Linked DNA regions of Immundisolibacter sp.. The protein of the gene in region 1 interacts with the protein of each later gene in a pairwise test. Links are inferred from orthologs where the notes say so. Each region holds a gene or a part of one and is shown on either strand. Other genes may lie near its edges.

Evidence for each region.
Region 2: the proteins of ligA (region 1) and leuS interact in binary tests that used the Escherichia coli proteins (3 or more experiments, as listed by UniProt). The link is inferred for Immundisolibacter sp. from one-to-one orthologs.

Annotation. Positions count from the first base shown.
Region 1 is NZ_JACIZD010000010.1:47,538-50,828, forward strand. The notes cover bases 167-3,144. They hold ligA (NAD-dependent DNA ligase LigA), read left to right. Parts: upstream 167-590; coding sequence 591-2,699; downstream 2,700-3,144. Other genes in these bases: smc (chromosome segregation protein SMC), read left to right, coding at 167-580; H5U26_RS11130 (DegQ family serine endoprotease), read left to right, coding at 2,958-3,144. Outside these bases: more of smc, read left to right, coding at 1-166; more of H5U26_RS11130, read left to right, coding at 3,145-3,291. UniProt on the Escherichia coli protein: DNA ligase that catalyzes the formation of phosphodiester linkages between 5'-phosphoryl and 3'-hydroxyl groups in double-stranded DNA using NAD as a coenzyme and as the energy source for the reaction.
Region 2 is NZ_JACIZD010000004.1:43,072-46,476, forward strand. What follows is about bases 1-3,092. They hold leuS (leucine--tRNA ligase), read right to left. Parts: upstream 2,731-3,092; coding sequence 271-2,730; downstream 1-270. Other genes in these bases: lptE (LPS assembly lipoprotein LptE), read right to left, coding at 1-239; lnt (apolipoprotein N-acyltransferase), read right to left, coding at 2,768-3,092. Outside these bases: more of lnt, read right to left, coding at 3,093-3,405.

The DNA.
Region 1 (3,291 bases):
GCGCGAGCTGGCCGAGCGCAAGACCTATCTGGACGCCCAGCACGCGGACCTGGCGGCGGCCCTCGAAACCATGGAGCAGGCCATCCGGCGCATGGATCGGGAGACGCGCAGTCGCTTCAAGGAGACCTTCGACAAGGCAAACAGCGGGTTCCAGGCGGCCTTCCCGCGCCTGTTCGGCGGCGGCGAGGCGCACCTGGAACTGCTCGACGACGACCTGCTCGAAGCCGGGGTCGGCATCGTTGCCCGCCCGCCGGGCAAGCGCAACAGTTCCATTCATCTGCTGTCGGGCGGCGAGAAGGCGCTGACGGCGATCGCGCTGGTGTTCGCGCTGTTCGAGCTGAGCCCCGCCCCGTTCTGCATGCTCGACGAAGTGGATGCGCCGCTGGACGACCACAACGTCGGCCGCTTCTGCGCCCTGGTGCGCGAGATGTCGGCGCGGGTGCAGTTCATCGTCATCACCCACAACAAGACCACCATGGAGCTGGCCGGCCAGCTGACCGGCGTCACCATGTCCGAGCCTGGCGTGTCGCGCCTGGTGGCGGTGGACGTGGACGAGGCCGTAGCGCTGGCGAGTGCCTGAAGGAGACCGCATGGACCAAGCCCAGGCGCGCGCGCGCATCGAGGCGCTGCGGCGCGAAATCGCCGAGCACGACTACCGCTACTACGTGCTGGACGCGCCCAGCATTCCGGACGCCGAGTACGACCGGCTGATGCGCGAGCTGCTGGCGCTGGAGGCCCAGTACCCGCAGCTGGTGACGCCCGACTCGCCGAGCCAGCGCGTCGGCGGCGCACCCTCGCCGGCCTTCGCGCCGGTGACGCATGCCGTGCCCATGCTGTCGCTGGCCAACGCCTTCGACGAGAGCGAGGTGCGCGATTTCGACCGCCGGGTGCGCGAGCTGACCGGCGAGGCGGTGGTGGACTACCACGCCGAGCCCAAGTTCGACGGCCTGGCCATCAGCGTGCTGTACCGCGACGGCCTGCTGGTGCAGGCGGCCACCCGCGGCGATGGCACCACCGGCGAGGACGTGACCGCCAACGTGCGCACCATCGCCGCCATCCCGCTGCGCCTGCGCGGCAATCCGCCGCCGCTGCTGGAAGCCCGCGGCGAGGTGTTCATGCCGCGCGAGGGCTTCGCGCGCTTGAACGCCGAACAGACGGCGCGCGGCGAGAAGCCCTTCGCCAACCCGCGCAATGCCGCCGCCGGCAGCCTGCGCCAGCTGGACCCGCGGATCACCGCCCGGCGGCCGCTGCGTTTCTACTGCTATGGCCACGGGCGCTTCGAGGGCTGGCTGCCGGCGCGTCACGGCGAGCGGCTGGATCTGCTGCACGAGTTCGGGCTGCCGGTGTGCCCGCAGCGTCAGCGGGTTACCGGCATCGAGGCGTGCCTGGCCTATTACGCACAGCTTGGCCGTCTGCGGCCGCAGCTGCCGTTCGACATCGACGGCGTGGTGTACAAGGTGGACCGTATCGATTTGCAGGAGCGGCTGGGATTTGTCTCGCGCGCGCCGCGCTGGGCGCTGGCGCACAAGTTCCCGGCCGAGGAGGCGGTGACCGTGCTCGACAACATCGAGGTGCAGATCGGCCGCACCGGCGCCGTGACGCCGGTGGCGCGCCTGCAGCCGGTGTTCGTCGGTGGCGTCACGGTGACCAACGCGACGCTGCACAACGAGGACGAGCTGCGGCGCAAGGACCTGCGCATCGGCGACAGCGTGGTCGTGCGCCGGGCCGGGGACGTGATCCCGGAAGTGGTGCGGGTGTTGCCGGAACGCCGGCCGGCGGATGCCCAGCCGTTCGTCATGCCCACGCATTGCCCGGTGTGCGGCTCCGACATCGTGCGCCTGGCCGGCGAGGCGGTTTCGCGCTGCAGCGGCAGGCTGCACTGCCCGGCGCAGCTGAAGGCCGGCATTGCCCATTTCGCCGGACGGCGGGCGATGGACATCGACGGCCTGGGCGACAAGCTGATCGAGCAACTCGTCGACCGTGGCCTGGTGCACGACGTGGCCGATCTTTATCACCTGGACGCGCCGACCCTGGCGGGCCTCGAGCGCATGGCCGAGCTGTCGGCCGCCAAGCTGGTGGCGGCGATCGAGGCCAGCAAGCGCACCACGCTGTCGCGCTTCATCTTCGCGCTCGGCATCCCGCTGGTCGGCGAGGAGGTGGCGCGGCAGCTGGCTGCCGAGTTCCGCACCCTGGATGCCGTGCTGACGCAGGACTGGGCGGCGCTGCACGAGCGTAAGCAGGCGATCGCCAAGGCCAATCAGAAGGCCCGCAAGCACAATGCCGACCACCCCGATCGTGCGCCGCTGCCGGTGCAGGAATTGCCCCTGCGCGGCATCGGCACCGAGATCACCGACAGCCTGGCCGAGTTCATCGCCGATGCCCGCAACCTGGATGTCATCCGCCGCCTGCTGGCAGCCGGCATCACGTTTCAGGACGACGGCGCCGCGCCGCGCGCGGCCGATCCCGCCGCGCAGCCCCTGGCCGGCAAGACTATCGTCATCACCGGCACCTTCTCGCAGCCGCGCGAGGCGCTTACCAAAGCGCTTGTGCGCCTGGGCGCGAAGGTCACCGGCAGCGTGTCGAGGAACACCGACTTCGTCGCCGTGGGCGAGAATCCGGGCAGCAAGGCCGACAAGGCGGTGCAGCTGGGGGTCGCGATCCTGGACGAGGCCGGCCTGATGGCGCTGCTTGGACAATGATGCGGCCGCGCTACGGGGTACGCGCCTTGAGCCGACGAAGTCGTCTGTTCGGCAGCAGCGGGGCCGTGCCCGCAACCGGCCTGGGCATTCGCGGCGGGGTGCCGCTCCCACGGGTCTTTTGCGTGGGAGGCCCACCCTCGGGCCGAACAGCCCCGGAACTTATTGCATGCGCTGCGAGTCTCATGCGGCAGCCGCCACGGCCCGCGTGTCGGCTGGCCGCAATCCAATGCTGAAACCCTGGCCTCTACTGGAGTCTGTATGACCGCGTTACGCGCTGTTTTCGCCGTGCTGCTGCTGTGGACTCCGTGGTGGTCCAGCGTCCATGCGGCGCTGCCGGAATTCACTCAATTGGTGAAGGACGTCGGCCCGTCCGTGGTCAATATTTCGACCACGCAGAAGGCCCGCACGCAGGAGCTGTTTCCGGGCATGCCGATGGATCCGAACGATCCGCGCAGCGAGTTTTTCCGGCGCTTTTTCGGCCAGCCGCCGGGCGGACAGCGGCAGGCCCGATCGCTGGGCTCGGGCTTCATCATTTCCTCTGACGGGACCATCCTGACCAACGCGCACGTGGTCAAGGACGCCGACGAGATTC
Region 2 (3,405 bases), on another replicon or contig:
AACCTCGGGTTGCTGATCTGCAGCACCGCATCGGCGGCCGTGGCGTCCTCGACCAGACGCACGCCGCGGCTGGCCAGCGTGCGCTGCAGGCGATGGCGCAGGTCGTAGTCGTAGCCCGGCACGTCGATGAACACCGCCCCCACCGTATCGGGCAGCTGGTAGTTGCCGCGCACGTGAAAGCCGCAGCCGGACATCAGCAACAGTGCGGCCAGGGCCGGGAAGAAAAGAAATCGGCGCATGGATCGGTTCACCCGGTGTTCAGTCGACAGTTCAGACAACGATATTGACCAGCTTGCCCGGCACCACGATGACCTTGCGCACCGGCGCCTCGCCCACGAAACGCTGCACGTTCGGCTCGGCCAGCGCCGCCGCGCGCACGGCTTCCTGATCGGCGCCGGCCGGCACCCGCACGGTGCCGCGCAGCTTGCCTGAAACCTGCACTGCCAGCGTGATTTCATCGGCTTGCAGCGCCGCCGGGTCGACCAGCGGCCAGGCAGCGCGCAGCAGCGGGCCCTGGTAACCGAGCTCATCCCACAGGCCGTGCGTGATGTGCGGGACGATCGGCGACAGCAGCCGCAGCAGGATGGACAGGCCTTCCTCGACCAGCGCCCGGTAGCCGCCGCCGGTTTCCGGCACCGGCAGGCGCGACAGCTCGTTCAGCATCTTCATGCCGGCCGACACCACGGTGTTGAACTGGTTCTTGCGAAAGTCGTGGCTGGCCTGCTGCAGACAAGCGTGGATTTCGCGCCGGGCGTCGCGCTGCGCAGCGTCCAGCGCCTGCGCATCGGCGGCCGGCGCGGTCTCCCGCCAGGCGCGAAAATCGGCCGCGAAAGCCCACAGGCGCTTCAGGAAACGATTGGCACCGGCCACGCCCTCGTCGGACCATTCCAGCGCCTGGTCCGGGGACGAGGCAAAAATGATGAACAGCCGCGCCGTGTCCGCGCCGTAGCGATCGATCAGCGCCTGCGGGTCGACCGTGTTGCCCTTGGACTTGGACATCTTGGCGCCGTCCTTGAGCACCATGCCCTGCGTGAGCAGCCGCGTGAACGGCTCGCTGGCGCTGATCAGGCCCTCGTCGCGCATCAGCTTGGTGAAGAAGCGCGCGTACAGCAGGTGCAGGATGGCGTGCTCGATGCCGCCGACGTACTGGTCCACCGGCAGCCAGTGGTCGGCGCGCCGGTCCAGCATGGCCGTGTCCAGATCGGGACAGGCAAAACGCGCGAAGTACCAGGACGACTCGAAGAAGGTGTCGAAGGTGTCCGTCTCGCGGCGCGCCGCACGACCGCAGTCCGGGCAGGTGGTCTCGTAGAACTCGGGCATGCGCGTCAGCGGCGAGCCGCTGCCGTCCACCGTGACGTCCTCGGGCAGGCGCACCGGCAGCTGCGCGTCCGGCACCGGCACCGGTCCGCAGGCCTCGCAGTGGATGACCGGAATCGGGCAGCCCCAGTAGCGCTGGCGCGACACGCCCCAGTCGCGCAGGCGGTACTGCACGCGCCGGGCGCCGATGCCGCGCGCCTGCGCCAGGTCCGCGATGGCGTCGAAGGCCGCCTGAAACTCCAGACCGTCGTGAGGTCCGGAGTTGATCAGCAGGCCCTTGTCGGTGAACGCGGCGTGTTCGACCAGGCTGGCCGGATCGCCGTCGAAACCAGCCGGCGCCACCACCGGCCGGATCGGCAGCCGGTACTGGCGGGCGAATTCCCAGTCGCGCTGGTCGTGGCCGGGCACGGCCATGATGGCGCCCTCGCCGTAGTCCATCAGCACGAAGTTGGCCACCCACACCGGCATCTGCTCGCCGGTCAGCGGATGCACGGCGCGAAGGCCCGTGTCGACGCCGAGTTTTTCCTGGGTCTGCAGCGCCGCCTCGCTGGTCTCGCGGGGTTTGAGTTGGTCGATGGCGTCGGCCAGCGCCGGGTTGCCGGCCGCCACCTGCTGCGCCAGCGGATGCTCGGCCGCCACCGCCATGTAGGTGGCGCCGTACAGCGTGTCCGGGCGCGTGGTGAATACCTTCAACTGCCCGTAGCCGGGCACCTCGAAGCTCAGTTCCATACCCACCGAGCGGCCGATCCAGTTGCGCTGCATGGTCTTGACCGGCTCCGGCCAGTCCAGGCCGTCCAGGTCCGCCAGCAGTTCGTCGGCATAAGCGGTGATGCGCAGGAACCACTGCGGAATCTCGCGCCGCTCGACCAGCGCCCCGGAGCGCCAGCCGCGCCCGTCGATGACCTGCTCGTTGGCCAGCACCGTCTGGTCGACCGGGTCCCAGTTGACCGCCGCCAGCCTGCGGTAGGCCAGGCCTTTCTTCAGCAGGCGCGTGAACAGCCACTGTTCCCAGCGGTAGTACTCGGGCCGGCAGGTGGCGATCTCGCGCCGCCAGTCATAGGCAAAGCCCAGGCGCTGCAGCTGCGCGCGCATGTGGGCGATGTTGTCGTAGGTCCAGCGGCTGGGCGCGATGCCGCGCTGGATGGCGGCGTTCTCGGCCGGCATGCCGAAGGCGTCCCAGCCCATCGGCTGCAGCACGCGCCGGCCCTGCATCATCTGAAAGCGCGCCAGCACGTCGCCGATGGTGTAATTGCGCACGTGGCCCATGTGCAGCGCACCGGACGGGTACGGAAACATCGACAGGCAGTAGAACTTCTCGCCCGGCCCGTCGTCGGCCGCCGCGAAGGCGTGGTGTTCCTGCCACCAGGCCTGTGCCTGGGCTTCGACCGTGGCGGCGTCGTACTGGCGATTCATGAAGGACTGCGCAAGGGCGGCAAAAAAAGACCGCCGATTATAGCCGCCGGCCCGTGCCCGCCCGGCCCCGCCACCCGCCGACCAGACACAGCGCCAGGCACAGCAGCGTCACCGGCATCTCGCCGAAGCGCGCGAACGGCGTCAGGCCCCGCCGCGGCAGCAGCTCGCCGCGCAGCACAGTCGGCTCGAAAGGCGCCGCGCGGGCCGTGACCCGGCCGCGGTGGTCGATGATGGCGGTAACCCCCGTGTTGGTGGCGCGGGCAATCGGTCTGCCCAGCTCACGGGCCCGCATGCGGGCGATGTCCAGGTGCTGCGGCGGGGCGGTGGAATCGCCAAACCAGGCGTCGTTGCTGATGTTGATGAGCCAGTCGGCCGCCGCGCCGGCGCGCAGTTCCTGCGGAAACAGGATCTCGTAACACACCGACGCCGCCACCCGCGATTCGCCGATCCGCAGCAGCGGCTGGCCCGGACCACCGGTCGAGAAATCCGACATCGGCACCGCCAGCAGGTCCAGCACCGGGCCGATCTGGCGCTGCAGCGGCACGTACTCGCCAAACGGCACCAGGTGCCGCTTGCGGTACTCGCCGCCCGGACCCGTCAACTGCACCAGGGCGTTGTAGTAGCGCCCGCCGGCATCCTCGATCGGCATGCCGATCAGCAGCGCGGCGCCGCCAC